Regions from separate parts of the Streptomyces sp. NPDC014995 genome, predicted to be linked through region 2. Evidence: predicted binding sites of a transcription regulator. Region 2 holds the regulator's gene; the other holds the start of a gene.
The links. Region 2 encodes HspR, which represses chaperone genes until heat shock. Its sites were predicted from a motif close to TTGAGNNNNNNNNNCTCAA; they were not measured.
Positions count from the first base shown of each region.

Region 1: the regulator HspR is predicted to act here: its motif matches at 8,341-8,359, upstream of lon (endopeptidase La).

Region 1 covers NZ_JBIBVX010000006.1:38,152-53,081, reverse strand. Annotated here, with positions in the region: gene ACF1A1_RS13875 (multifunctional oxoglutarate decarboxylase/oxoglutarate dehydrogenase thiamine pyrophosphate-binding subunit/dihydrolipoyllysine-residue succinyltransferase subunit) at 1-3,319, opposite strand, end outside; gene ACF1A1_RS13870 (sensor histidine kinase) at 3,632-4,735, opposite strand; gene ACF1A1_RS13865 (response regulator transcription factor) at 4,732-5,472, opposite strand; gene ACF1A1_RS13860 (spermidine synthase) at 5,595-6,344, opposite strand; gene ACF1A1_RS13855 (rhomboid-like protein) at 6,619-7,392, shown strand; gene ACF1A1_RS13850 (GNAT family N-acetyltransferase) at 7,549-8,202, opposite strand; gene lon (endopeptidase La) at 8,382-10,805, shown strand; gene ACF1A1_RS13840 (MarR family winged helix-turn-helix transcriptional regulator) at 11,021-11,512, shown strand; gene ACF1A1_RS13835 (protein phosphatase 2C domain-containing protein) at 11,529-12,314, opposite strand; gene ACF1A1_RS13830 (nitrate- and nitrite sensing domain-containing protein) at 12,683-14,930, shown strand, end outside.
Region 2 covers NZ_JBIBVX010000002.1:548,632-563,561, forward strand. Annotated here, with positions in the region: gene dnaK (molecular chaperone DnaK) at 1-1,721, shown strand, start outside; gene grpE (nucleotide exchange factor GrpE) at 1,718-2,377, shown strand; gene dnaJ (molecular chaperone DnaJ) at 2,411-3,586, shown strand; gene ACF1A1_RS06955 (heat shock protein transcriptional repressor HspR) at 3,592-4,044, shown strand; partial or broken gene ACF1A1_RS06960 (PA14 domain-containing protein) at 4,198-4,674, opposite strand; gene ACF1A1_RS06965 (hypothetical protein) at 4,781-5,425, opposite strand; gene ACF1A1_RS06970 (fibronectin type III domain-containing protein) at 5,579-7,540, opposite strand; gene ACF1A1_RS06975 (sugar ABC transporter substrate-binding protein) at 7,861-8,973, shown strand; gene ACF1A1_RS06980 (LuxR C-terminal-related transcriptional regulator) at 9,232-10,269, shown strand; gene ACF1A1_RS06985 (LuxR C-terminal-related transcriptional regulator) at 10,232-11,215, opposite strand; gene ACF1A1_RS06990 (helix-turn-helix transcriptional regulator) at 11,360-12,373, opposite strand; gene ACF1A1_RS06995 (hypothetical protein) at 12,460-12,663, shown strand; gene ACF1A1_RS07000 (hypothetical protein) at 12,669-13,007, shown strand; gene ACF1A1_RS07005 (pyridoxamine 5'-phosphate oxidase family protein) at 13,383-13,796, opposite strand; gene clpB (ATP-dependent chaperone ClpB) at 13,912-14,930, shown strand, end outside.

The sequences.
Region 1 (14,930 bases), on a different contig from region 2:
TCAGGCGCAGCATCGACTTCGGGGTGAAGACGACCAGCGGCTTGTGGTGCGGGTTGTGCACCTGCCACCGCAGGAGGTGGAAGTAGTTCGACGGCAGCGTCGGCATCGCGACCGTCATGTTGTTCTGCGCGCACAGCTGGAGGAAGCGCTCGGGACGCGCGGAGGAGTGGTCCGGGCCCTGGCCCTCGTAGCCGTGCGGGAGGAGGAGCGTGACGCCGGACGTCTGGCCCCACTTCTGCTCCGCCGACGAGATGAACTCGTCCACGACCGTCTGCGCGCCGTTGACGAAGTCGCCGAACTGCGCCTCCCACATCACGAGCGCGTCGGGGCGGGCCAGCGAGTAGCCGTACTCGAAGCCCATCGCCGCGTACTCGGACAGCAGGGAGTTGTAGACGTTCAGGCGGGCCTGGTCCTCGGACAGGTACAGCAGCGGGGTGAAGTCCTCGCCCGTCTCACGGTCGATGATCACCGCGTGCCGCTGGCCGAACGTGCCGCGCTGGGAGTCCTGGCCCGCCAGACGGACCGGGACGCCCTCCAGGAGCAGGGAACCGACCGCGAGGGTCTCGCCCATGCCCCAGTCGATGGTGCCGTCCTCGACCATCGCCGCCCGGCGCTGCAACTGCGGCAGCAGACGCGGGTGGACGGTGATGTGGTCGGGGATGTTGACCTGGGACTCGGCGATCCGCTTGACGACCTCCGTGGAGACCGCGGTCGGGACCGCGACCGGGAAGCCGTCCTGCGGGTCGTAGGTGCTGTCCGGAGCCGGCTGCGCGGTGGCCTCGCGGACCTCCGTGAAGACCTTCTCCAGCTGGCCCTGGTAGTCCTGCAGCGCCTGCTCGGCCTCTTCCAGGGTGATGTCGCCGCGACCGATCAGGGACTCGGTGTACAGCTTGCGCACCGAGCGCTTCTTGTCGATCAGGTCGTACATCAGCGGCTGGGTGAAGGCCGGGTTGTCCGACTCGTTGTGACCGCGGCGGCGGTAGCAGATGAGGTCGATCACCACGTCCTTGTTGAACGCCTGGCGGAACTCGAAGGCCAGACGCGCGACCCGGACCACGGCCTCGGGGTCGTCGCCGTTCACGTGGAAGATCGGGGCCTCGATCATGCGGGCCACGTCCGTCGCGTACATCGACGAACGCGAGGACTCCGGGGCCGCGGTGAAGCCGACCTGGTTGTTGATGACGATGTGGACCGTGCCGCCGGTGCGGTAGCCGCGCAGCTGCGACATGTTCAGGGTCTCGGCCACCACGCCCTGGCCCGCGAAGGCCGCGTCGCCGTGGATCGCCACCGGCAGGACCGTGAAGTCCGTGCCGCCCTTGTTGATGATGTCCTGCTTGGCGCGCGCGACGCCCTCCAGGACCGGGTCCACCGCCTCCAGGTGCGAGGGGTTCGCGACCAGGCTGACCTTGATCTGCTCGCCGTCCAGGCCCGTGAAGGTGCCCTCGGCGCCCAGGTGGTACTTCACGTCACCGGAGCCGTGCATCGACTTCGGGTCGAGGTTGCCCTCGAACTCGCGGAAGATCTGCGCGTACGACTTGCCGACGATGTTCGCCAGGACGTTCAGGCGGCCGCGGTGGGCCATGCCGATCACGACCTCGTCCAGGCGCGACTCGGCCGCCGAGTCCAGCACCGCGTCCAGCAGCGGGATGACGGACTCGCCGCCCTCCAGGGAGAAGCGCTTCTGGCCGACGTACTTGGTCTGCAGGAAGGTCTCGAAGGCCTCCGCCGCGTTCAGCCGGCGCAGGATGCGCAGCTGCTCCTCGCGCTCGGGCTTGGAGTGCGGGCGCTCCACCCGGTCCTGGATCCACTTGCGCTGCTTGGGGTCCTGGATGTGCATGAACTCGATGCCGGTGGTGCGGCAGTACGAGTCGCGCAGCACGCCGAGGATGTCACGCAGCTTCATCATCGACTTGCCGGCGAAACCGCCGACGGCGAACTCGCGCTCCAGGTCCCACAGCGTGAGCCCGTGCTCGGTGATGTCCAGGTCGGGGTGCTTGCGCTGCTGGTACTCCAGCGGGTCGGTGTCGGCCATGACGTGGCCGCGGACCCGGTAGGAGTGGATCAGCTCGAAGACGCGGGCGGCCTTGGTGACGTCGTCGTCGTGGCTGGCGTCGATGTCCTTGAGCCAGCGGACCGGCTCGTAGGGGATGCGCAGGGCCTCGAAGATGTCGTCGTAGAAGCCGTTCTCGCCGAGGAGCAGGTTGGCGACGGCGCGCAGGAACTCGCCGGAGGCGGCGCCCTGGATGACCCGGTGGTCGTAGGTCGACGTGAGCGTCATGACCTTCGAGATGCCGAGCTTGTTCAGGGTGTCCTGGGAGGTGCCCTGGAACTCCGCCGGGTAGTCCATGGAGCCGACGCCCATGATCACCGACTGGCCGGGCATCAGGCGCGGGACCGAGTGGACGGTGCCGAGGCCGCCGGGGTTGGTCAGCGAGACCGTGACGCCGGTGAAGTCGTCCATCGTCAGCTTGTTGTCGCGGGCGCGACGGACGATGTCCTCGTAGGCCTGCCAGAACTCGAAGAAGTTCAGCGTCTCGGCCTTCTTGATGGCGGCCACGACGAGCTGGCGGTCGCCGTTGGGCTTCACCAGGTCGATGGCCAGGCCGAGGTTGACGTGCGGCGGCTTGACGAGGGTCGGCTTGCCGTCCTTCTCGCCGAACGACCAGTTCATCGACGGCATGGCCTTGATGGCCTGCACCATCGCGAAGCCGATCAGGTGCGTGAAGGAGATCTTCCCGCCCCGGGCCCGCTTGAGGTGGTTGTTGATGACGATGCGGTTGTCGAACAGCAGCTTCACCGGGACCGCGCGGACCGAGGTGGCGGTCGGCAGCTCCAGGGACGCGTTCATGTTCTTGGCGACCGCGGCGGACGGACCGCGCAGCGTCACGAACTCCGGGCCCTCGGGGGACGCGGTGGCGGGCTCGGCCTTGGCGGCCGGCTTGGCGGCCGGGGCGGGCTTCGCGGGAGCCGGAGCGGCGGCCGCGGGCTTCGCGGCGGCGGCCGGCGCGGGAGCCGGGGCGGCGGGCGCGGCCTGAGCGGGCGCGGCCTGGGCCGGCGCGGCGGGCGCCGCGGGCGTGGTGGTGGTCCCTGCGGCCCCCGCGGCCGCAGTACCCGCCGGAGCCGGAGCGCTGGCGGCCCCCGGCTTGTAGTCGGCGAAGAAGTCCCACCAGGCACGGTCTACCGAATTCGGGTCCTGGAGGTACTGCTGATAGATCTCGTCGACGAGCCACTCGTTCGGACCGAACGCGGCAGCGGGGTTCTTGCCCGCTTGGTCGTCGGTCGAGATGCTCGATGCGTTACTGGGGGACTGTGGCGACACGGCGGCAACCGCCCTCTTCCGCTTCACAAGGTGATGGACAGCGGGAATAAAGGCTACGCCTCCCAGAGCGGGAAGGTCAGGCCGGGCCGCTGCATCGTCGCGTATGTCACATCAAACAGCGTGTTTCGGGGGTGTAAATGGCGGGAAACAAGCGCGGTTGCCCTCGGAAATGGGTGCGTTGACGCAGGTCGCGCACGCCGAGCGTGCGGACCCGGGCCGACCTGCGCCGGTCCCTGCCTGATCACACGTGTCCATCAGCTGTTCGTCAGCACGGACGCTCGTGGATCTTGCGACTCCGGTTCGAACTTTACGTCAACTTGGCACGGATGGCTCTCCCGGGAGAGTGATGAGAATCCGGCAACCTCGCTCGGATTCGGCCACTCCGATCCGGCCCCCGTGCAGGTCGACCGCCCAGCGGGCGATCGCGAGTCCCAGTCCGGTGCCGCCGTCGCTGCCCGGCCCGTGCGGCCGGCGGACGGCTCCCCGGTTGAACCGCTCGAAGACGCGATGCCACTCGGAGCGCGGAATGCCGGGTCCCTCGTCCAGGACCTCCAGTTCCAGCGACTCCGGCAGCGTCCCGCGGCGGGCCTTCACCGTCACCCGCCCGTGCGGCGGACTGTGCTTGACGGCGTTGTCGATGAGGTTGGCGACGACCTGGTGGATGCGCTCCGGGTCCGCGTGCGCGGTCAGCTCCGGCGGGGAGACGTCCAGGTGCAGATGGACGTCCGTGCGGGTGTGACTGCCGCCCGAGCCCATGGTCGCGCGCGCGGAGGCCACCATGTTGGCCTCCTTCAGCACCCCGGACAGGTACGGCCACACCTCGAACCGGCGCTTGCGCAGCGGCACGACGCCGTTGTCCAGGCGGGACAGGTCGAGGAGCGTCTCCACGAGACGTCCCAGTCGCTCCGTCTGCTTCAGGGCCGTGCGCATGGTCTCGGGGTCGGCCTCGGCGATGCCGTCGACCACGTTCTCCAGGACCGCGCGCAGACCCGCGATCGGCGTGCGCAGCTCGTGGGAGACGTTGGCCACCAGCTCCTTGCGCTGGCGGTCCTGGGCCTCCAGCTCGTCCGCCATGACATTGATCGTCTGGGCGAGGTCGCCCAGCTCGTCACGGCGGCTCTCGCGGACCCGGCGCGTGTAGTCGCCGTGCGAGATGGACCGGGCCACCGTGTTCATCTCGTCCAGCGGCGCGGTGAGTGAATGGGCCACGAACTGCGTAATCAGCAGTGTGGCGATCATCGAGAAGACCGTGATGAAGCGCAGCTCGGTCTCGGTGCGCATGGCGATCATCATCAGCCCGGTGGTGATCAGCACCGAGATGACGACCAGCGCCCCCAGCTTCGTCTTGATCGAGAACGGGCGTACGCCGCCCCAGGGCTCCCCGGGGCCTCTCGGTGCGTCCGGCCCCCCGCTCATGGCGTCGGGGTCTCCAGCGCGTATCCCACGCCGTGCACCGTGCGGATCCGCTCGGCGCCGATCTTGCGGCGCAGCGCCTTGATGTGGCTGTCGACGGTCCGGGTGCCGGAGGCGTCCGCCCAGTCCCACACCTCGGCGAGCAGCTGCTCACGGGAGAGCACCGCGCGCGGGGTGTTCGCCAGGCAGACCAGCAGATCGAACTCGGTGGGGGTGAGGTGCACGTCCTCGCTGCGCACCCGTACCCGGCGCTGCGCGTGGTCGATCTCCAGCTCGCCGAGGCGCAGGATGCCGGAGCGGGGAGTGGCCGCGGCCAGGGCGGCCCGCTCCACGCGCCGCAGCAGCACGTGCACGCGTGCCGCCAGCTCCCGCATGGAGAACGGCTTGGTCATGTAGTCGTCGGCGCCCACGCCGAGCCCGACCAGCATGTCGGTCTCGTCGTCGCGCGCGGTGAGCATCAGCACCGGCACCGGGCGGGCGGCCTGCACACGACGGCAGACCTCCAGACCGTCGAAGCCGGGCAGCATGATGTCGAGGATCAGCAGATCGGGCTGCCAGGCCTCCGCGGTGTCGACGGCCGCCGGGCCGTCACCCGCTGTTTGCACGAGGAATCCCTCGGCGCGCAGGCGGGCCGCGATGGCGTCGACGATCGTCGGGTCGTCCTCGACCACCAGGACACGGCGCTGCGCGCCCGGGGTCGCCGTCGTCGTGCCGTTGTGCGAGGTGTGTGTCTGGTCCATCGCCCGCCCCTGAGTGTGCTTTCCGGAATCAGTGGGGTGATCCCTTGTCTGCGCATGACTGCGGTTGACGCGTAAATGATCGGCGTCAGGGCAGCAGCGTACGGGGAGTCACCGTGGCTTTGCTATCCAGGTCGGACGGCAAGGTGTACGACGTCGGGCACGCCTCGGGCAACCGGGATCTCTTCGGTACGCACCCGTTGGAACCCGGCATTCCCCAAGGTTCCCTCGAATTTTGGCGACGGTTGCGCGGACCACACGGCCAGCACCCCGCCCGGCCTCAACACCCTTGCGCAGCCCGTGAGTCCGGCCTGTGAGTAGAGCCCGCCGTTGCCCTCCGTGACGGTCCAGTCGGGGCCGTTGTCGATGTCGAGACAGAGCGCGTCGAACGTGTCGGATGTCTCATTGACGAAGTCGAGCAGATCCGCTTCCAGGATTTCCGTCCGCGGATCGGCGAGAGCGGGCCCGGAGAGGGCGGCCAGCGGGCCGTCGAGGTGCCAGTCGATGACGGCGCGTTCGCGCTCGACGACCGTGATGCGTCCCCAGCGGGGATCGGCGGCGGCGTGTGCGAGCGAGAACCCGACGCCCAGCCCGCCGATCAGCACGTCCGGTGCGGGGCGGCCGTCCAGCGCGGTCAGGGCGGCGTCGACCAGCAGCCGCTCCGAGCGGCCGTCGGAGGTGTCCATCAGGAAGCAGCCGTTGGCGATGATCTGGAGCGATTCCCCGTGCCGACGCAGCACGACCTCGCCGTACGGGCCCTCACGACGGTCCAGGACTTCGGGGATGTCGAAGGAGTCGAAGGAGCGGGAGGAGCCGGAGGATACGGAGGAGCCGGAGGAGACGGAGGAGCCGGAGGAGTCGAAGGAAACGGACATCCGTCCATCGTGGCACCGGCGCTGACGGATTGTTGAGCGATTTCGCGGAGGCCCCTTCCTGCGGGGCCGCACATGGGGGTGAACCGGGGTGAAGCGGGGGTGAGGGGGCGGGAGTGGTTGACGCCGGGCGGCCGCCGCACCCCGTCCGGCTCGCTGTCGATCGGCTGTCGCGCGCTGGGGGCTCGCTGTGAATCCGGCTGTCGCGTGGTGCCGGTCACAGACAGCGGGGTCGTGCGGCACGAAAGGTGGAGAGGAACGGAAGGAGCGCCTCACCGTGGAACGCACGGCACGCCCCACGACGGCCGACGCGAGCGCCCCGACGCCGCCCCCGGGCCCACCCCCTGCCGACGTTCCGGACGTGTCCGGCCTGCTGAACGGCGTGCCGCGCCAGGGCAGCCGCCGGCCTCCGCCACCACCGGCGAAGGCCCGCCCGCGCCCCCAACGCCTGCTGCCCACCCCCACCGGCACGCCCTTCACCTTCGCCTACGCGGCCGTCCTCGCCACCACCTCCTACGTCGCCGCCCACGCCGACTCCACGCTCGTACGGTCCCTGCAACAGGCGTCCAGCACGGACGTCGCCCATCTGCTGCGCGAGCCGGTGAGGGTGCTGGTCGCCAGCGCGTTGTGGGTCGCGGGCGGGATCGCCTCGCCGTTCGTCGTCGGCTTCCTCCTCGTCCTGACCGCGCTGGAGCGGCGCGTCGGCGGTGTCCGCACGGCCGGCGTCTTCCTGCTCGGGCACGCCTTGGCCACCCTCGCGACCGAGGTCCCCATCGGCCTCGCCGTCCTCGTGGGCCACCTCCCCGACAGCTCCCTGCACCGCCTCGACTACGGCATCAGCTTCGGCGTCGCCGCGAGCACCGGGGCGTTGGCGGGGCTGCTGACACCGTGGCTGCGGTGGCCGTTGCTCGCGGTGTTCGGCGGGATGCTCGTCCAGGACCTGATCGCCTTCACGGACCCGATGACCAACTGGGGTCACCTGATCGCGCTGGCGATCGGGGTGGGGACGTGGCCGTGGGTGCGGCGGTGGGGGAGGGCGGCGGCTGCGTAGCCTCCGGGGTGTCCGGGGCGGGTTCGCCGGTGCCGGTGGCCAGGGCGCCGTGAGGGAGGTGCCGTGGTGACGGCCCTGCCTGAAGCGGGTGGGGTGCGGGGAAGGGCGCGGGGGCGGGGAGGTGAGGGGGCGTGGCGGCGCCGGGCGGTGCGCCCCTCAGGCGTCCGTTCCCGTGAACCTCGCGCTGGTCAACGGCGACTCGACGCGCCAGCCCAGGGACTCGTACAGCGCCCGCCCCTGCGGTGTCCCGCCCAGGACGCCGGTGCGGGCGCCCTGTCCGACCGCCGCGCGCTGAAGCGTCCGCATGACGAGGGTGCCGAGTCCGCGACGGCGGTGTGCGGGGGACGTCTCGATCTGGTCGACGACCGCCGTCGCGCCGGTCGGGGCGATCTGCCCGCGCGCGGCCAGGGAGCCGTCCGGGGCGGCGATCATCGTGCGGGTCACGCCGCCGCGCGACCAGGTGCGCAGCCGGTAGCCGTCGGGGACGCGGCCGGGCGGGGCGTCCGTCAGCGGCGCCGACATGAGGTGGCCGGGTTCGGGGTCGACCCACCAGCCCGGCCCCAGCCAGCCCCGGACGACGGACGGATCGGCGAACACCTTCAGCCACACGCCCGCCCCGGTCACCGCGCCCGCCACGGTCCGGACGGTCGCCTCCTCGACGGCGTCGTTCGTCGCCCCGAGGACGTGCCGGGTGACGTGCTGGGCTCCCGTTCCCACGTCGATCGTGCAGCCCCACGGCTCGTCCACGGGCGGCGCGGCCCCGCGCGACACGACCCACCCGTCCACCCACGCCTGTACGAAACGGTCCATATAGTCCTCCATGTAATGGCTGCAAGCGGTCTGCATTCATTACTGGCTGACGGTAGGGGCAAGCCTTCCGTCCCGGCCCTGTGATCGCCCACAGCGAACGGACGGCCTTTCCGGGAACATCCGACAGGCCCTCGCGCATTGAGTCGGCATAACTCAACTTGACTGCCTAAGGGGAGATCATGGCTGCTGAGTCCACAGCGTTCACACCGCTCACCCTGCCTGTGCTGCCGCTCGACGACGAGGTCGTGCTGCCCGGGATGGTGGTTCCGCTCGACCTCAACGACGCCGATGTGCGCGCCGCGGTGGAGGCCGCCCAGGCCGCCGCCCGGTCGGAGCCCGGAAAGCCCAGGGTCCTCCTGGTGCCACGCATCGACGGCACGTACGCGTCCACCGGCGTGCTCGGCACGGTCGAGCAGGTCGGCCGGCTGGCCGACGGTGACCCGGGCGCCCTGATCCGCGGCCGCGGCCGGGTGCGGATCGGCGCCGGCACCACCGGCCCGGGGGCCGCGCTGTGGGTCGAGGGCACGAGGCTCGACGAGAAGGTGCCCGAGCCGCTCCCCGGCCACGTCACCGAACTGGTCAAGGAGTACAAGGCGCTCGCCACCGCCTGGTTGCGCAAGCGCGGCGCCTGGCAGGTCGTCGACCGCGTCCAGGCCATCGACGACGTCTCCGCCCTCGCCGACAACTCCGGCTACTCGCCCTTCCTGTCCACCGAGCAGAAGGTGGAGCTGCTGGAGACCGCCGACCCGGTCGCCCGTCTGAAGCTCGCCACCCAGCAACTGCGCGACCACCTCGCCGAGCAGGACGTCGCCGAGACCATCGCCAAGGACGTCCAGGAGGGCGTCGACAAGCAGCAGCGCGAGTTCCTGCTGCGCCGTCAGCTGGAAGCCGTCCGCAAGGAACTGCGCGAGCTCAACGGCGAGAAGGAGGGCGAGGAGTCCGACGACTACCGCGCCCGCGTCGAGGCCGCCGACCTGCCCGAGAAGGTCCGCGAGGCCGCCCTCAAGGAGGTCGACAAGCTGGAGCGGGCGAGCGACCAGTCGCCCGAGGGCTCCTGGATCCGGACCTGGCTGGACACCGTCCTCGAACTGCCGTGGAACGAGCGGACCGAGGACGCCTACGACATCCAGGGCGCGAAGGCGGTCCTCGACGCCGAGCACGCGGGCCTGGAGGACGTCAAGGAGCGGATCACCGAGTACCTGGCGGTGCGCAAGCGCCGCGGCGAGCGGGGCCTGGGTGTCGTCGGCGGACGGCGCGGCGGTGCCGTACTGGCCCTGGTCGGGCCGCCCGGCGTCGGAAAGACCAGCCTGGGCGAGAGCGTCGCGCACGCCATGGGCCGCAAGTTCGTCCGCGTCGCCCTCGGCGGCGTCCGCGACGAGGCGGAGATCCGCGGTCACCGGCGCACGTACGTCGGCGCGCTGCCCGGCCGGATCGTCCGGGCCGTCAAGGAGGCCGGGTCGATGAACCCGGTGGTGCTCCTCGACGAGATCGACAAGGTGGGCTCCGACTTCCGGGGCGACCCGGCGGCGGCCCTGCTGGAGGTGCTGGACCCGGCGCAGAACCACACCTTCCGCGACCACTACCTGGAGGTCGAACTCGACCTGTCGGACGTCGTCTTCCTCGCCACCGCCAACGTCCTGGAGGCCATCCCCGAGGCGCTGCTCGACCGCATGGAGCTGGTCCGGCTCGACGGCTACACCGAGGACGAGAAGATCGTCATCGCCCGCGACCACCTGCTCCCGCGCCAGCTGGAGCGGGCGGGCCTGGACCGGGACGAGGTGACGCTCGACGAGGGCGCGCTGCGCAAGCTGGCCGGCGAGTACACGCGCGAGGCCGGCGTGCGCAACCTGGAGCGGTCCATCGCCCGGCTGCTGCGCAAGATCGCCGCCCAGCACGAACTGGGCCAGCGGGAGCTGCCGTTCACCGTCGGCGACGGCGATCTGCGCGGCCTGATCGGCCGGCCGCACCACGTGCCCGAGTCCGCCCAGGACCCGGCCGAGCGGCGCACCGCGGTGCCGGGCGTGGCGACGGGCCTCGCGGTCACGGGGGCCGGCGGTGACGTCCTGTACGTCGAGGCGTCGCTGGCCGACCCGGAGACGGGCGCGGCGGGCCTGACCCTGACGGGCCAGCTGGGCGACGTGATGAAGGAGTCGGCGCAGATCGCGCTGAGCTTCCTGCGCTCGCACGGTGCCGAGCTGGAACTGCCGGTCGGCGATCTGAAGGACCGGGGCGTGCACATCCACTTCCCGGCGGGCTCGGTCCCCAAGGACGGCCCGAGCGCCGGCATCACGATGACGACGGCCCTCGCGTCCCTGCTGTCCGGACGTCTGGTCCGTACGGACGTGGCGATGACCGGCGAGGTCTCCCTGACCGGGCGGGTCCTCCCGATCGGCGGCGTGAAGCAGAAGCTGCTCGCCGCACACCGGGCCGGGGTCACGACCGTGATCATCCCGAAGCGCAACGAACCCGACCTGGACGACGTCCCGGCGGAGGTGCTGGACAAGCTCGACGTCCACACCGTCACCGACGTCCGCCAGGTCCTGGAGCTGGCCCTCGCGCCGGCCACGAACGGCGCGGCGCCGGAGGTTCCGGTGGCGGCGTGACGGACGCGACCGGATGAGGGAGGCCCGGGTCCCGTGAGGGGCGCGGGCCTCCACCGGACGGACGAGTGACGATCCGGCGCGCGGCCGGGCGGCGATCCGAGGCGCGCCGGGCAGCGAACCGACTCGCAACCTCGGCATGGGCATGCCACCGTTCTCCGTCGGGTGAACAGCTACGCACGTAGAATCACCAGGGGAACCGGATCAGGAGCGCTGACGTGCACGAGGACGGAAACGGCGACGGACGCGGGAGCGCACCCGAGACGTCGACGACAGGTGTGGACCGGGAGTTCCTGTCCCTGGAGCGGGAGCTGACGGTGCTGCTGCGCCGTGCCCGCGCCAACCAGGGGGAGATGGCCCGCGAGGTCCACCCGGACCTGGAGCCCGCGGCGTACGGCCTGCTCGTCCGGCTGGAGGAGTGCGGCCGCCAGCGCGCCACCGAGCTCGCCGGCTACATCGGCGTCGGCAAGGCCACCATGTCCCGCCAGCTGCGCGCCCTGGAGCAGCTCGGCCTGATCGCCCGCGAGCCGGACCCGGCGGACGGACGCGCCTGGCTGGTCGACCTGACCGAGGAGGGCCGCACCCGGGTCGGCCGGGTCCGCGAGGCCCGCCGCGCGCGGTACGTCAGCCAGCTCGCGCACTGGGACCGCGGGGAGGTGGCGGAACTGGCACGGCTGCTCCACCAGCTGAACCAGGGCATGGCCAAGTAGCGGTCCGCACCGGGGTTCACAGCTCCACGAACACCGCCGACGCGTCGTCGTGCCTCTTGCCGCGGCCCAGGAACGCCCGCCCGGTGTCCGCCCGTTCCAGCTCCCGCACGCGCTCCACCAGCGCTCGCGGGCCCTCCTTGCGGACGTAGGTGAACAGGTCCGCCCAGTCGCCCTCGCGGAACTTCTCCACCCAGCGCGTCGCCCCGTCGGTGAGCGCGGCCAGGGCGGCCACCTCGTCGCGCGGGACGGTGCCGGTGACCGCGCGGGCGGCCACCGCCGGGTCCGCGGCGGCCGTGAAGAAGCCGCCCTCCTTGTTGCGGGCCCGCGCGTCGCAGATCTCCTCGCTCGCCAGCAGGGCGGGCGGGAGCAGGGCGATGCGGTCGTCGAGGACGGGGGTGACCGTGCCGTCGGGAGCGGCCAGGAGGAGGGCCGAGTCGGACAGCACCAGGTACTCGACCGTCTCCGGGGACCAGCGCACGACGACCACGGTCGCCTGTGGGGTGCGCGGGTGAGAAAGGTCACAGGTTCCCGCGTGGGCGTCCGAGGTACGAGCGATGGCGCGGGCCAGTGCCTCGGCCAGGGGAACATCCGGGAGTGAAACGGTCAGTTCGGTCAGGGCGCCACCCAGGCGCGCGGTATACCAGGGGACCGAATGCAGACAGCCCGTGCCGCCCCGCGGCGGCGTCACCCCGTCCAGCAGGACGACCGAACCGCCCTGTCCGGACGCGGGAAGTCCGACGCTCGCGAAGTCCTCGTTGGGGTGGGCCCCATCACTGGGCTCCGACACAAGTTCCGTACGCATCCAGCCAGTCTGCACGACCCCTTCACACACTCCGCAAAAGGCTGGCAACGCTCCCCGGGTCGGCGCACCGTCGCAGGTCAGACGCCTGTTTTGGGTGGGAATGAAGCACTCCGGGAAGGCGTGGCGGCGAATACTGCCAAAGCCCGCCGCCCACGTCCAACCGGCCGCCCGCGCAAGGCCGTCGCACACGCCAGAGGAACTTGCTCGTCAACTCCCCTCCGATGTTCACTCCTTCGGGTGGCGGGGCAGGCGATGCGCGAACCCCGCCCACCGGCACTGGGAGGGTCGGGAGCCGTACCGGACGTACGCACCAGTTGACGGAGCGTCATCCGGCCCATGGGTACACGAGTACAGGAATGCGAGCACCGGTGCAGAAGACGCGGCCTCGGCGCACAGGCAGGAAGACGGCCTCCGAGGGGGGCGCGGAGCGCACCTCTGTCGGCAAGGGCCGTCCCACCCACGTACGCAACCGGCTCATCGTCGCGGTCGCCGTGGTGGCCGCCGCCATCGCCGGAGCCGGGGCACCCTCGATCCTCGGCGCCTCCGGGCAGTTGAAGGACGCGCAGGACCTGGTCACCCTGGCCGAACAGACCCAGGACGCCCTCGTCCTCGCCCAGTCGATAGCCGACGAGCGCGACGAGGTCACCACCTACGTCGCGGCCGGCCGGACCAAGGCCGAGGCGCCCTCCGGGGAGAGCAGCGCCCGCGTGGACCGGCAGGTGCGGGAGCTGACCGCCGACACCGACACGCCCGCCGCGCTCCGCGAGGACCTCGACGGCATAGCGTCGGTCCGCCAGGCCGCCCTCACCGGCAAGAGCACGCCGCTCGAGGCGCACCAGGCGTACTCGGCCGCCATCACCGCGCTGCACGGGCTCGCCGAGCGGCTCGCCGAGCAGATGCCGCCCCGCGCGGGCTCCGGCGCGCACGCCCTCGCCGACCTCGACACCGCCGTCCAGCAGGCCGCCGCGGCCCGCGGACTGCTGCTGGCCGCGCTGAACGTGCCGACGTCCACCGAGAGCGTCTACGACCCCGTCACCGGCCTGTCGTCCACCGAGACCGTCTCCTCCGCGGCCGACACCAAGCAGCGCGACGCCCTCACCGCCGCCGCCCAGCAGGCCCGGCTGCGCTCCGACGCGGCCCTCACCGCCTTCCGGGAGAGCGCCCCCCGGCCGGTCGTCGACTCCTACGACTCCACGCTCACCGGCGGCGATGTCGAGACCGCCGAGAAGTACCTGGCGACCCTCACCGACCAGCCGAAACTGAGCAACGGCGAGCTCGACACCAGCACCAAGAAGCTGGACGCCGCGCTCTCCGCCCGCGTCGACCTGATGCGCGGCATCGAGGCCTCCCTCTACGACCGCCGCACCAAGGACCTCGCCCAGCTGCGCGACGACGACGTCACCGCGCTGGAGATCCGCATCGCCCTCCTCGGCGCCCTGATGCTGGTCGCCGTCGGCGTCGCCACCGCCATGGCGCGCAGCCTCACCCGCCCGCTGGCCGTCCTGCGCCTCGGCTCCGCCCGGCTGGCCGGCGCCGAGAACCCGGCCGCCGAGGAGCCGGTCGCGTTCACCGGCCGCAACGACGAGTTCGCCCAGGTCGTCCGCTCCGTCAACGCCCTGCACGAGCACGCCGTCGCCCTGCACGAGCGCGTCACCACCCTGGAGTCCGACCGCAAGCACCTCGTCGGACAGCGCCAGAAGATGGCCGACGCCCGCGAGGAGCTGCGCGCCGAACTCGCCGACGCCGCCGCCCGTCTGGAGCGGCTGCGTTCCAGCATCAGCGGCACCTTCGTCAACCTCTCGCTGCGCACCCTCGGCCTCGTCGAACGCCAACTCGCCGTCATCGAGGGCCTGGAGGAGCGCGAGCAGGACCCCGACCGCCTGTCCACCCTCTTCAAGCTCGACCACTTCGCCACGGTCATGCGCCGGCACAGCGAGAACCTGCTGGTGCTGGCGGGCACGGAGCACGTCCAGCAGCACCCGGGCCCGGTCCCGCTGGTGGACGTGGTCCGGGCGGCGGTCAGCGAGATCGAACGCTACGAGCGGGTCCGCATCTCCGCGCTCCCCCCGCACGCGCACGTGGCCGGCTTCGCCGCCGACGACCTGAGCCACCTCCTGGCCGAACTCATGGAGAACGCCACGTCGTTCTCCCCGCCGGACCTGCCCGTCGAGGTCTCCGGCTGGCTCCTGGAGAACGGCGAGGTCATGCTCTCCGTCCAGGACGAGGGCATCGGCATGACCGAGGAGCGGCTGACCAGCCTCAACACCCGGCTCACCGAATTCGATCCGGACACCCCCTACGACCAGGAGGGCGAAGAGGGACTCGGGCTCGGCCTGTACGTCGTCGCCCGCCTCGCCCACCGGCACGGGGTGCGGGTGCAGCTGCGCGAGCAGAAGCAGGGCGGGATAGCCGCGGTCGTCGTCGTCCCCACCTCGTTGCTCGCCACCGCCCCGGCCGCCGCGATCCCGACGGCCGCGCCCGCCTCCTCCACCGCCCACGGCTTCTCCCTCCCCGGCGCGGACGCGGAGGCCAACTCCAACGTCCTGCCGGGGCGTCCGAAGGGCACCGGCGACCCGTTGGTCGCCCTGGCCGAGAAGGCCGTGGACGAGGCGGCGT
Region 2 (14,930 bases):
AGAACGGCGAGGTGCTGGTCGGCGAGGTCGCCAAGCGCCAGGCGGTCACCAACGTGGACCGGACCATCCGTTCCGTGAAGCGTCACATGGGCACCGACTGGAAGATCCAGCTGGACGGGAAGGACTTCAACCCGCAGCAGATCTCCGCCTTCATCCTGCAGAAGCTGAAGCGGGACGCCGAGGCCTACCTGGGCGAGAAGGTGACCGACGCGGTCATCACCGTCCCCGCCTACTTCAACGACTCCGAGCGCCAGGCGACGAAGGAAGCCGGTGAGATCGCCGGTCTCAACGTCCTGCGCATCGTCAACGAGCCCACCGCGGCCGCGCTCGCCTACGGCCTCGACAAGGACGAGCAGATCATCCTGGTCTTCGACCTCGGTGGCGGCACGTTCGACGTCTCGCTGCTCGAGATCGGCGACGGCGTCGTCGAGGTGAAGGCCACCAACGGTGACAACCACCTCGGTGGTGACGACTGGGACCAGCGGGTCGTCGACTACCTGGTGCAGCAGTTCAAGTCCGGTCACGGCGTGGACCTCGCCAAGGACAAGATGGCGCTCCAGCGTCTGCGCGAGGCCGCCGAGAAGGCGAAGATCGAGCTGTCCTCGTCCTCCGAGACCTCGATCAACCTGCCCTACATCACCGCCTCCGCCGAGGGCCCGCTGCACCTGGACGAGAAGCTCACCCGGGCCCAGTTCCAGCAGCTGACGGCCGACCTGCTGGAGCGGTGCAAGACGCCGTTCCACAACGTCATCAAGGACGCCGGCATCTCCCTCAGCGAGATCGACCACGTCGTCCTCGTCGGCGGCTCCACCCGTATGCCCGCCGTCGCCGAGCTCGTCAAGGAGCTGACCGGCGGCAAGGAGGCCAACAAGGGCGTCAACCCGGACGAGGTCGTCGCCATCGGTGCCTCGCTCCAGGCCGGTGTCCTCAAGGGTGAGGTCAAGGACGTCCTGCTGCTCGACGTCACCCCGCTGTCCCTCGGTATCGAGACCAAGGGCGGCATCATGACCAAGCTGATCGAGCGCAACACGACGATCCCGACGAAGCGCTCCGAGATCTTCACGACGGCCGAGGACAACCAGCCGTCCGTGCAGATCCAGGTCTACCAGGGCGAGCGCGAGATCGCGGCCTACAACAAGAAGCTCGGGATGTTCGAGCTGACCGGTCTGCCGCCGGCGCCGCGCGGGGTCCCGCAGATCGAGGTCTCCTTCGACATCGACGCCAACGGCATCATGCACGTGACCGCGAAGGACCTGGGCACGGGCAAGGAGCAGAAGATGACCGTCACCGGCGGCTCCTCGCTGCCGAAGGACGAGGTCGACCGCATGCGCCAGGAGGCCGAGCAGTACGCGGAGGAGGACCACCGCCGCCGCGAGGCCGCCGAGGCCCGCAACCAGGGCGAGCAGCTCGTCTACCAGACCGAGAAGTTCCTCAAGGACAACGAGGACAAGGTCCCCGGCGAGATCAAGACCGAGGTCGAGGCCGCCGTCGCCGAGCTGAAGGAGAAGCTCAAGGGCGAGGACACCGCCGAGATCCGCACCGCCACCGAGAAGGTCGCGGCCGTCTCCCAGAAGCTCGGCCAGGCCATGTACGCCGACGCCCAGGGCGCGCAGGCCGCGGGCGGTCCCGAGGGTGCCGCCGCCGGTGGCGCCAAGGCCGCCGACGACGACGTCGTGGACGCCGAGATCGTGGACGACGAGCGGAAGGACGGTGCCGCGTGACGGAGGAGACCCCGGGCTTCGAGGAGAAGCCCGACGTCCCCTCCGGCGCCACCCCCGACGACGCCGAGCCGCAGGCCGCCCCCTCCCCGGAGGAGGGCGCGGCCCCGGCCGGGGACGTGAACGCACAGATCACCGGTCTGACGGCACAGCTGGACCAGACCCGCACCGCGCTCGGCGAGCGCACCGCGGATCTCCAGCGCCTGCAGGCCGAGTACCAGAACTACCGCCGCCGGGTCGAGCGCGACCGGATCGCGGTCAAGGAGATCGCCATCGCGAACCTCCTGACCGAACTCCTGCCCGTGCTCGACGACATCGGCCGCGCGCGGGAGCACGGCGAACTCGTCGGCGGATTCAAGTCCGTCGCCGAGTCGCTGGAGACCGTCGCGGCGAAGATGGGTCTGCAGCAGTTCGGCAAGGAGGGCGAGCCCTTCGACCCGACGATCCACGAGGCCCTGATGCACAGCTACGCGCCGGACGTCACCGAGACGACGTGCGTGGCGATTCTGCAGCCCGGGTACCGGATCGGCGAGCGCACCATCCGCCCCGCGCGGGTGGCCGTGGCCGAACCGCAGCCGGGGGCCCAGACGGTCAAGACGGCCGAGGAGACCGACGCGGCGGCCGACGACAAGGAGAGCGGTGGCCCGGACGAGGGCTGAGCTTGAACCGATGAGAGAGGAGGGACGTCGAGGATGAGCACCAAGGACTTCATCGAGAAGGACTACTACAAGGTCCTCGGCGTCCCGAAGGACGCCACCGAGGCCGAGATCAAGAAGGCGTACCGGAAGCTCGCCCGCGAGTACCACCCGGACGCCAACAAGGGCAACGCCAAGGCCGAGGAGCGCTTCAAGGAGATCTCCGAGGCGAACGACGTGCTCGGCGACCCCAAGAAGCGCAAGGAGTACGACGAGGCACGCGCCCTCTTCGGCAACGGCGGCTTCCGCCCGGGGCCGGGCGCGGGCGGCGGCTCCTTCAACTTCGACCTGGGCGACCTCTTCGGAGGCGCCCAGGGCGGCGGGGGAGCCGGCGGCTTCGGCGGCGGACTCGGTGACGTCTTCGGGGGCCTGTTCAACCGCGGCGGCACCACGGGCACCCGCACCCAGCCCCGGCGCGGCCAGGACATCGAGTCCGAGGTCACGCTGAGCTTCACGGAGGCCATAGAGGGCGCGACGGTTCCGCTGCGCATGTCCTCGCAGTCCCCGTGCAAGGCCTGCTCGGGCACCGGCGACAAGAACGGCACACCGCGCGTGTGCCCCACCTGCGTCGGCACCGGCCAGGTGGCGCGGGGCTCCGGCGGGGGCTTCTCGCTCACCGACCCCTGCCCGGACTGCAAGGGCCGCGGTCTGATCGCCGAGCACCCCTGCCTGGAGTGCAAGGGCAGCGGCCGGGCCAAGTCCTCCCGCACCATGCAGGTCCGCATCCCCGCGGGTGTCACCGACGGGCAGCGGATCCGGCTGCGCGGCAAGGGCGCCCCCGGCGAGCGCGGCGGCCCGGCCGGCGACCTGTACGTCGTCGTCCACGTCGGCGCGCACCCGGTCTTCGGCCGCAAGGACGACAACCTCACGGTCACCGTGCCCGTCACCTTCGCGGAGGCGGCCCTCGGCGGCGAGGTCCGCGTCCCCACCCTCGGCGGCCCGGCCCTGACGCTGAAGCTGCCGCCCGGCACCCCCAACGGGCGCACCATGCGCGCGCGGGGCAAGGGCGCGGTCCGCAAGGACGGCACCCGCGGCGATCTGCTGGTCACCGTCGAGGTGAGTGTTCCGAAGGACCTGTCGGGGAAGGCTCGTGAAGCGCTGGAGGCGTATCGCGAGGCGACCGCGGGTGAGGACCCGCGGGCGGAGCTGTTCGAGGCCGCGAAGGGAGCTTGATGGTGATGGACGGCCGTCGACGTAACCCGTATGAACTGACCGAGGAGACCCCGGTCTACGTCATCTCGGTGGCGGCCCAGCTCTCAGGCCTGCACCCGCAGACGCTGCGTCAGTACGACCGCCTGGGCCTGGTGTCCCCGGACCGCACCGCGGGACGGGGCCGGCGCTACTCGGCCCGCGACATCGAACTGCTGCGCACCGTCCAGCAGTTGTCGCAGGACGAGGGCATCAACCTCGCCGGCATCAAGCGGATCATCGAACTGGAGAACCAGGTCGCCGCGCTCCAGTCCCGCGTCGTGGAACTGGAGGCGGCCCTGGACGGCGCGGCGGCGGCGATGCAGCAGCGCGAGGCCGCCGTGCACGCCTCCTACCGGCGCGACCTGGTGCCGTACCAGGAGGTGCAGCAGACCAGCGCGCTGGTGGTGTGGCGGCCCAAGCGCCAGCAGGCGTCGGACTGACGTCGCGGCAAGGTGATCGAGGAGCCCGGAGGCCGAGTCCTCCGGGCTTCTTCGCGTTGTCCGGGCCGGCGCGTCGGCGCCGGTGCCTCAGAGCAGGTCCGGGCGGATGAGCCAGGGATGGCGGATGGGCTCGCCCGGGGTGATGTCCAGCTCGGTGAAGGCGACGTTGGCGGCGCCGGTCCGGTTGACGTAGTCCACGCGGAGGGTGTGCCGGCCCTTGGGGACGGTGAGGTTGACGGTCCGCGAGACGGTCGAGGAGACGTTCTTCCAGAGGTCGATCCTGCAGGTGCCGTCGAGGTGGACGCGGATGCCGTCCTGGGCCCGGGCGGTGAGGGCGAAGGGGCCGCCGGAGCCGAAGTCACGGGTCACCGTCCAGCGGACACCGAAGTAGTTCGACGGCACGCCGGAGGCCGGGGATCCGGTGCCCCAGTTCTCGCTGATCGCGGCGTCGCAGCCGGTCTGCTTCGGCGTACCGGAGAACGTGGTGTTCGCGAAGATCTGCCGCGTGTGGACGGGCGAGACACAGCCGGCGGCGGAGGCCGGCGCGGCCGTGACGGCGCTCAGGCCGCCGGCGGTGGCGAGCACGACCGCGGTCGCTGCCGTGGCGGTCGTGCGTCTGGCTCGGTTCATTCGGTCCTTCGGCCGTGTCCGGCGACGGCGAAGATCAGCCGTCGCCGAACAGGACTGGTCAGGACGGTCATGGGTTGTACGCCACGGGGGCGGCGCCGGGTCCGGATCAGCTGGGCCAGTAGTCGCTCAGGACGCAGCCGTCGACGAGGGCCGGCTCCGTCCGGTAGCCGCTCGGCGGTGCGAAGTCCGGGTCGCAGCTGAGGAAGACGAGTTCGGAGTTCGACAGGGCCTCGACCTGTTCGTCGCCGACCGGGACGACCGCGATGTTCTCCCCGATGGCGAACTCGTCGCCGCTCGCCTTGGCCGCGGTCTGGAACTTCGTCATGTCCGACACGGTCAGCAGGGCTATGGGGTACGTGAAGTCCTTGCAGACGGCGCGTTCCTGGACGCCCCAGGAGGGGTCCGCCGCCTCCTCCGAGCCCCAGGCGGTGTCCGAGCCGTCGTGGTTCGCGTCGTACTCGTCGCCCGTCCGCACCTCCTTGCAGGAGGTGTAGAGGTCGACGTACCGCGCGAGGGTGGCGGTGTCCGAGGCCTCGGGGAGCGCGCCGCCGAAGCCCTGCTCGGTGGTGCCGCCGCCTGCCGTGTCTCCGCCCGCGGTGTCACCGTCGGCCGGGGCGGTGGTGCGGGCCCGGTCCGGGGTGGCGGCGGCCTTGTCGGTGCCGGCCGCCCCGTCGCCGTCGTCCTCGCACCCCACCACCGCTGTCAACGCGACCAGGGTGACGCCGACCGTGAGTGCTCGCTTGATGCGCATGCTGTCCGTTCTCCGCAGGGAAGTGATCGGCTCGACCCTACCGACGCACGGGAAAGGGCCCGGAGGACGAATCCCCCGGGCCCAGAAGGGCGGTGACGGGCCATCAGGCGCGCGACGGCGGCGGGCGCCCGGCCCTCTTCGCGGGGCCGGCCGTCACGTCCCCGGGGTCGCCGAGACCTCCGGGGACAGTTCCGACTCCAGGCCGGCCGCGTTGACCGTGGTGACGGCGTAGTAGTACGTCGTGCCGTTGGCCAGACCGGTGTCGGTGTGGTCGGACGCCGTGGTGGAGAAGACCGCCTCGGCGTTCTCCTTGGTGACGCCCGCGGTGGTCGAGCGGTAGACGCGGTAACCGGTGATGCGGGACTCGCCCGGGAGGTCCGGCGCGGTCCCCCAGGTCAGCCGCACCTGTCCGTCGCCGGCCGTGACCTCGTCCACCTGTGTGGGCTGGGGCGGCGGCGTCGCGCTCACCGACGGCAGGACCGCGCTCGAGGCGGCCGAGCGGACGCCGTAGCCGGCCGAGGTGGCGACGACGGCGTAGTAGTAGTCGCGTTCGGTGTCGGAGACCGTGGCCTGGTACTGGGACAGGGCGCCGTCGATGGAGGCGTACGGCATCGCCGCCTCGGACGTGTCCACGGTGGCCGAGCGGGAACGGTAGACGAGGTAACCGCCGACCCGGACGTAGCCGTCCTGGGCCCAGTCGAGGATGAGCTGGTCACCGACGATCTTGGCGGAACTCCAGGTGGGGGTGGCGGGGGCGCTGTTCTGGTCGACCGTGCGGGTGGCGGTCGTCTCCTGCGCCGCCGACTCGTTGCCGGCGGAGTCCACGGCGGTCACGAAGTACTTGTACGGGCGGCCCGGTTCACCCGTGGTGTCCCGGTAGGTGAGCGTGGCGGTCGTACCGATCCTGGTCCGGCCGCCGGTGTTGGTGGCCGAGCGGTGGACCACGTAACCGGCCGCGTCCGAGCCGCCGCTCAGCCAGGTCAGCGTCACCCCGCCCTCGTCCTGGACGACGGTCTTCAGGTCCCGCACGGCGCCGGGCGCCACGGTGTCGCGCGTGGCGACGACGGCCTTCGAGTACGGCGACGGGTTGCCCGACGCGTCCAGCGCCCGCACCTTGTAGAAGACGGGCACGTCGGCCGGGGCGGTCGCGTCGGCGTACGACGTGGCGTGGGCGACCTGGGCGATGCGCGTGTAGAGGCCGTCCACGGTGTCGGCGCGGGCCACCTCGTACCGGGTCGCGGTCGGCACGGCCGACCAGAACAGGGTGTTGGCCGTGCTGGTGGAGGCGGCGGTGATGCCGGTGGGGGCGGCGGGGGCGACGCGGTCGTCGCTGGTGATGCCCCGGTCGGCCGAGCCGGGCGAGACGTTGCCCGCCTTGTCGTAGGCGCGGATCTCGTAGAAGTAGGTCCGGCCGTCCGTCGGAGGGGCGTCGGTGTGGGTGGTGGACGTCGTGGTGGTGAGCTTCGTCCACGTGGAGGAGCCGGCCACGCGCCGGTAGACGCGGTACCCGGCCAGGTCCATCTCCTTGTTCTTCGCCCACGCGAGCCGGGCCCGGTTGGTGGCGGGCTCGTAGATGGCCCCCACCTCGGCCGGGGCGAGCGGCCCGACCTTGTCGACGGTCGCCGACGTACGGGGCGCGTAGGCGAACTTGACGTTCGCCCTGCCGGTCCAGTTCACGTAGTCGATCCGCAGGGTGTGCCTGCCGGCGGGAAGGGTGAGGTTGAGCGTCTTGGAGACCGTGGAGGAGACGTTTCGCCACAGGTCGATCCTGCGGACGCCGTCGACGTAGACCCGGATGCCGTCCTGCGTGGAGGCGGTGAGGGCGAAGGGGCCGCCGGAGCCGAAGTCCCTCGTCACCGTCCAGCGGACGCCGAAGTTGTTGGACGGCAGCCCGGCGGCCGGGGCGCCCGTGCCCCAGTTCTGGTCGATCGCGGAGTCGCAGTCGGTCCGCTTCGGGGCGCCGGAGAGGGTGGTGTTGGCGAACATCTGCCGCTGGTAGACCGGCGAGACGCAACTCGCCGCGGCCGAGGCGGAGGTGGCGGCCAGGGTGACCGTGGTGAGCAGACCGCCGGTCGTGGCGAGCACGACGGCCGTCGCGAGGCTGGCTGGGTTCATACGGTTCATACGGTCCATGCGGTCCTCTGCTCGGGTCGGGACGGCGACGGGCCGTCGAGAGGTCGACTCGCGAGCAACCGGGTTGGTTGTGCGTTTCTTCGGCCTCTCGTGAACTCCGGTCGGGTGGAGGGTCTGTAAAGGCTGTCGGGAGAGGTTTCCGTGCCGTCTCCATGCGTCTTCACGCGCTAAGCGGAGTGTGATGTTGTTACTTCGTTAAGTGGTTCCGCTTGACGTCGGCGGGCGCCGAAGCGTTGTCTTTTCAGACACCTGGGTCAACATGTCGCACCCATGTCCGGAACGCACCTGAAGTGAGCCCCCGAATGCGTCGTCGTATCGCCATGGCCGTGGTCGCCTCCACGCTGTCCCTTCCGCTTGCCGGATGCGGGATGCTGAGCGCGACGGAGGACGCCGGCGAAGCGACGCCGACCAAGACCACCGACATCACCGTCGGGGTGCTGATGCCGGAGAAGACGAACACCCGGTACGAGGAGTTCGACTACCCCATCATCCGGGACAAGATCGCCTCGCTCACCCAGAACAAGGGCAGGACCGAGTACGCCAACGCGGCCTCCGACCCGGACACCCAGGTGACCCAGATGGAGCGGATGATCGACGACAAGGTCGACATCATCCTGCTGGACGCCGTCGACGCGCACGCCATCGCGGGCACCGTGAAGAAGGCCAAGGACGCGGGCATCCCGGTCATCGCCTACGACCGCCTCGCCGAGGGCCCGATCGACGCGTACGTCTCCTTCGACAACGAGCTGGTCGGCCAGGTGCAGGGCCGCACCCTGGTGGAGGCCCTGGGCGCGGCCGACCCCTCCGACAAGATCGTCATGATGAACGGCTCGCCGACCGACCCGAACGCCAAGCAGTTCAAGGACGGCGCGCTGTCCGAGCTGAAGGACCGGGTGACCATCTCCGCGTCCTACGACACCAAGGCGTGGAGCCCGGAGGCCGCCCAGGCCAACATGACCGAGGCGATCAACAAGATCGGCAAGAACAACATCGCGGGGGTCTACTCCGCCAACGACGCCATGGCCGGCGGCATCATCAAGGCCCTGGAGGCCGCGGGCATCAGCGGCGGCGAGCTGCCCCCGATCACCGGCCAGGACGCGGAGCTGCAGGCGGTGCAGCGGATCGTCAACGGCGAGCAGTACATGAGCGTGTACAAGCCCTACCCCCAGATGGCGGAGGCCGCCGCCGAGATGGCCGTCGCCAAGGTCCAGGGCCGTGACATCCAGTTCGACGCCCTCACCCGCGACTCGGTCGACAGCCCCACCGACAAGGACATCCCGGCCCAGCTGGTCCCCGTGGTCGCCCTGACGAAGAGCAACATCGAGGGCACCGTCGTCGCGGACGGCATCTACAAGGTGTCCGACATCTGCACCGCCAAGTTCGAGACGGACTGCAAGGCGATCGGCCTGAAGTGACCCGGCGTCCGGCAGGCCGGACGCCGACGGGAGGGGGTACGCGACACCGCGTACCCCCTCCTTCGTGCCGACCGCCCCGCCGCGGGTCCCGGCCGGCCACCGTCAGCTTGTTGCAGTGCGGGGGGCGGAGGCCGGGAGATATCCATACGTACCGGTGGTTTTCCGCGGTGCCGGCGGACGGAGCCGTGTTGCGGAGCCGGTCCGGGGCCGCGCATAGTTGCGCTGCGGAAGACGCGGACAGCGGGGGTGGGATGGGCGATGGCCGGGCACGGGACGGAGGAGCATCCTCACGGTGCTGACCGACTGTGCGAGGCCGGGGATCGCGTGTATTCCCGGGCCGTACGGCGGGGCCGTGTGCCGCGCCGGGACGCCGAGCCGGTTCCCTGCCTGCTGGAGCTGGCCCTGCTCCACCCGGACCCCGACGACATGGACTGGCTGGTGCCGACCTCCCCGCAGGAGGTCATGACCCGGCTGCTGCACGGACTGTACGACGAGGTCAGCGCGAGCCGGCGGCGGATGGGTTCGGCGGTGGCCGCCTTCGAGTGGTACGCGGGCCTGGGCGGGCCGGCGCCCGTCCCGGCGGCCGGGGAGGGCGCGGCGATCCGCGTCCTGGACGGTGCCTCCCGCATCCAGGCGGCCCTGGACCAGGCGACGGAGGCGTGTACGACGGAGGTGCTGACGGTCCAGCCGGGCGGCATCCGGCGTGAGCACGAGCTGTCCGAGGGGCTGCACCGGGCGCTGGCGCTGCGCGGGCGGGGCGTGCGGATGCGGGACCTGTACAACCATGTGGCCCGGCACGGCCAGGGACTGCTCAACTACCTGGAGCTGATGGGCGACGCGGTCGAGGCGCGGACCCTGGACGAGGTCATCGACCGGCTGATGCTCTTCGACCGCACGGTCGCCTTCATCCCCGCGAACGCCGACCGCACGATGGCGCTGGAGCTGCGGCACCCGGCCCTGATCTCCTACCTGGTCACCGTCTTCGAACGCCTGTGGCAGCTGGCGATCCCGCTGACCGCGCCGCTGCCCGACCCCCGTATCGAGGGCATCTCGCACCGGGAGCAGTCCATCGCGGCGCTGCTGGCGGAGGGCCACCAGGACGCGGTGATCGCGGAACGCCTGGGCATCAGCGTCCGTACCTGCCGGGCGCACATCGCCCGTCTGTCGGAGACGCTCGGCGCGGCCAGCCGCACGCAGCTGGGGGTGCGGATCGCCCAGGCGGGTCTGGACGGGCCCCTTCCCGGGGCGGCCGCTCCGGTCATCGTTCCCGGTCCAGGATCCCCGACCGTCCGATGAGATAGCCGAGTTGGGCACGGCTCTCACTGCCCAGGGTGGCGGCCAGTTTGGCGATGTGGACGCGGGCGGTGCGCACGTTCATGCCGAGGCGGTCGGCGATGACGGTGTCGGTGTGGCCCTCGACGAGGAGGGCGGCGATCGCGCGCTGGCGGGGGGTGACGCCGTCGAGGCTGGGCCGGCGGACGGTCTCCGGGTGCATCGGTGTCGCCAGGCGCCAGAGCCGCTCGAAGGTGGTGGCGAAGTAGTCGATGAGGGCGGGGTGGCGGACCTCCAGGGCCAGGGTGCGGTCCTTGCTGGCCGGTACGAAGGCGACCGTGCGGTCGACGATGACGAGACGCTCGGTGATCTCGTCGAGGGTGCGGGCCTCCACGTCGCCCCGCAGCCGCTCGTAGCGGGCCTGGACCGTGGGGATGTGCCGCGTGGTGTGCTGGTAGAGGGTGCGGATCCGGCCGCCGCGGTCGAGGAAGGCCTGGTCGCGGTCGAGGGCCTCGGCGTGGGCCTCGGGCGGCGGGCCCACATGGCCGGCATGGGGCTGGATGGTGAGCAGCTCGCCGCAGGCCTCGGTCATGGTCCGCGTGATGACCCGGTTGATCCGGCCGAGCCCGCTGATCAGGCGGAGTTCGGAGGCGTCCGCCGGGCCGGCGCCCGGTACGGCGAGCGCCAGGAGCGGCTCGAACGCCTCCGCCAGCCGGGTCTCCTCGCGGCGGCGGCGGGCGATGTCGTCGGCGATGGAGCGCAGCAGCCGGGGCAGGGCGACGGCCGCGGCCAGGGGGCGCAGCCGGTGGTGGTCGTCGTGGTCCGGCCGCAGGAGCCCGGTGTCGACCAGGCAGGGGTACGACTCCGCCTCCCGCGCCGGGACGTGTCCCGACCGCAGGGCGCGCGCATAGAGCTCCAGGGCCGCCTCGCAGGGCTCCTCCGGTCCATGGTCGTGCGCTACGGCAGTCACGCGTGGCCCTCTCCTCGCGGGTTCGGTGCTCCTGGTCCCGTACTTCCGGTCCAGTGCTCCCGGTCCAGTGCTCCCGGTCCAGTGTTCCGGTCCAGTGCTTCCGGTTCAGTGTGAGGGCCGGTGGGCACGGTTCGGTCCGGGAACTCAGTGCTGCCGTTCCAGAATTCCCGACTGGGCGATGAGATAGCCGAGTTGGGCGCGGCTGCCGCTGCCCAGGGCGGTGGCGAGCTTGGCTATGTGGGCCCGGCAGGTGCGTACGTTCATCCCCAGCCGGCGGGCTATGGCCTCGTCGACGTGGCCCTCGACGAGGAGCTTGGCGATGGAGTGCTGGATGTCGGTGATGCCGTCCGGGTCGGTCTCGTACGGGGTGCCCGCTCTCAGCGGCACCGCGCGCCCCCACATGAACTCGAAGACCTTGGTCAGGTAGCGGACCAGGCCCGGGTGCCGCAGTTCGAGGGCCACCTGCCGGTCCTCGCGGATGGGGATGAAGGCGACGGCGTCGTCGCAGATGACGAGGCGCTCGACGAGCTCGTCGATGGTGCGGTACTCGACCTTGCCGTCGGTGAACTGGTCCACGTAGGCCAGCCGGTCGGGGCTGTAGCGGGCCGTGTGCTGGTAGAGGGTGCGGATCCGCACTCCGCGCTCGATCAGCGGCTTGTCGCGCTCCAGCGCCTCCAGGAGGCGGTTCTCGGGGCTGCGGCGGCCGCCGGGCTGGACGGTGAGCATCTCGGTGCGGCACTGGGCGGTCGCGAGGTCGAGCGACGCGTTGATGCGGTCCAGGCCCTCGAGCACCGTGATGGAGTGGGTGGGGGCGGTCTCCTGGGCGGTGAGGGCCATGAAGGGCTCGAAGACCTCGGTGAGCGCGATCGACATCCGCCGGCTCTCGGTGATCTCGCGCTCTATGGGGTGCAGCCGCTGGGCGAGGGCGACGGAGGGGGGAACCGGACGCAGCCAGTTGGCGTCGTCGGGGTCGGGGTGGAGGAGGGCGAACTCCATCAGGCAGGGAGCGGGCTCGACATCCGCCCGCTGGATGCGACCGGTGCGCAGGGCGTTCGCATAGAGGCGGCTTCCCTCCTCACACAGCTCGGTCACCGCATGGGGATGTGTCGCCTTCGTCCCATTTGTTGCCAAATCTCCACCCCCCAGGGTCCTGAACATGCAGGAACATGATGCACCGATCGTGTGGCCATGACGTGCCTGAATGAGCCATCGTCTTACTCGACGGGGGAAGAGGGGACCTTCAAGTGAGGACGAAGCCGACTATGCGTAAGAGAATGCTTCGCTCGGTGCTTGTCGCCGCCTTCTCCGCCGTTGTGGCCGTCGGAACACTGATCGGCCTCTCCGAAGCGAAGAGCGACGCGCACGGGACGGGTGGTGCTCAGGCCGTGGTCGCCGCGGTCGTCATCGAGGAAACGCCGGCCGTCCCCCTTGACAGCAGGTGGGACTGATCGTGATGACCACGCCACCTGACGACCGCTCGTTCCGCCGCGAAATGGCCACCGCCTACCGCTCCGGCTGGCACTTCATCGACCTGGTCACCGCCATCCCCCACAGCGGTGACTCGTTGATGGTGACCGTCTTCGGAGAGCCGGTGGTCGTCACGCGGGACGAGGACGGGGACGTACGGGCCTACCGGTGTCTGCGACGGCCTCGGGGGGCGCCGCAGCCGGTCCGGTGCGCCATTCGCTACGGAATGATCTTCGTGAACCTCGACCAGCGCGACCACCAGCTGGCGGAGTCGGCGAGCCCGCCCGCCCCCAGGACCATTTCAGCCACCCCCCGCAGTGCCTGACGCGATTCCCCCGTCGTAACAGATCGCCTCAGGCGCTTCCCCCCGCAGCGGCGTCACCGTGACCTGAACACGGTGACGCCGCTGCAGTTTGTCGGGACATGTCGGGGTTCGGGGGTGAGCTGGGGCCTGCGCGGGGTGGCTGAAAAGGGGCTGGTGTGGATTCGGTCACGGGGTCGCGCGCCCGCCGGTCGCTCCGGCGGACTCGCCATCCGTCACTCGGCCCGCCGACCGCTCCGGGGGACGCGCCACCGGTCACCCCTGGCCCACCGGCCGCTCCGGCGACGCGCCACCGGTCACCCCTGGCCCACCGGCCGCTCCGGCGACGCGCCACCGGTCACCCCTGGCCCACCGGCCGCTCCGGCGACTCGTCACCCGTCACCCCCGGCCCATCGCCCGGGTCAGCTCGATCTCGATGACCACGCGGGTGGGGTTCGGGCGGGGGGCGTGGCCGTAGCGCTCCTCGTAGCGGCGCTCCGCCTCCGTGACGCGGTCGGGTTCCGTGCGGACGAAGGCGCGGCCCTCCAGGGTGGCCCAGCGGCGGCCGGCCACCTGACAGACGGCCACCCGGGCGCCTTCGGTGCCCGCGGCCAGGACGTTCCTGGTCTTTCTGCTGGCCTTGTCGGTGATCACCCGAGCCAGGCGGGCCTCCGGGTCGTATGTGACGCCGACCGGTACCACGTGCGGAGAGCCGTCCGGGCGTGGTGTGGTCAGGGTGCACAGGTGTCGTTCGCGCCAGAAGGCGAGGTACGGCGCGTCGGGAGCGCCCGGGTTCTGGGGGTATGCGGCCATGGTCGGAACTTAGTCGTCCGCCGACTCCCACGGATGCCTTGAGTGGAATAGACTCAACTTTGTGTACGTTGCTCGAGTCAGTGCTGACGGCTGACGCAAGGAGGAGACAGCGAACGTGGACGCCGAGCTGACAAACCGGAGCCGGGACGCGATCCAGGCGGCCGGCAACCGGGCCGTGTCCGAGGGACATCCCGATCTCACCCCAGCCCACCTGCTCCTCGCGCTGCTCCAGGGGCAGGACAACGAGAACATCGTCGATCTGCTCGCCGCCGTCGACGCCGACCAGGCCGCCGTGCGCGCCGGTGCGGAGCGGGTGCTCGGTTCGCTGCCCAGCGTGACCGGGTCCACCGTCGCGCCCCCGCAGCCCAACCGCGAGCTGCTCGCCGTGATCGCCGACGCGCAGGCGCGGGCCAAGGACCTGGGGGACGAGTACCTGTCGACCGAGCACCTGCTCATCGGGATCGCCGCCAAGGGCGGACAGGCCGGTGAGGTGCTCGGCCAGCAGGGGGCCACTGCCAGGAAGCTGGTCGACGCCTTCCGGAAGGCCCGCGGTGGACGGCGGGTGACCACCGCCGACCCGGAGGGGCAGTACAAGGCCCTGGAGAAGTTCGGCACCGACTTCACCGCCGCCGCGCGGGACGGGAAGCTCGACCCCGTCATCGGGCGGGACCAGGAGATCCGGCGGGTGGTGCAGGTGCTGAGCCGCCGTACCAAGAACAACCCCGTCCTGATCGGTGAGCCGGGCGTCGGCAAGACCGCCGTGGTGGAGGGGCTCGCGCAGCGGATCGTGAAGGGGGACGTGCCCGAGTCGCTCAAGGACAAGCGGCTCGTCGCGCTGGATCTCGGCGCGATGGTCGCCGGTGCCAAGTACCGGGGCGAGTTCGAGGAACGGCTGAAGACCGTCCTCGCCGAGATCAAGGACTCCGACGGGCAGATCATCACCTTCATCGACGAGCTGCACACGGTGGTGGGGGCCGGTGCCGGCGGGGACTCCGCCATGGACGCCGGCAACATGCTCAAGCCGATGCTCGCCCGCGGTGAGCTGCGCATGGTCGGCGCGACGACCCTCGACGAGTACCGCGAGCGGATCGAGAAGGACCCCGCCCTGGAGCGGCGCTTCCAGCAGGTGCTGGT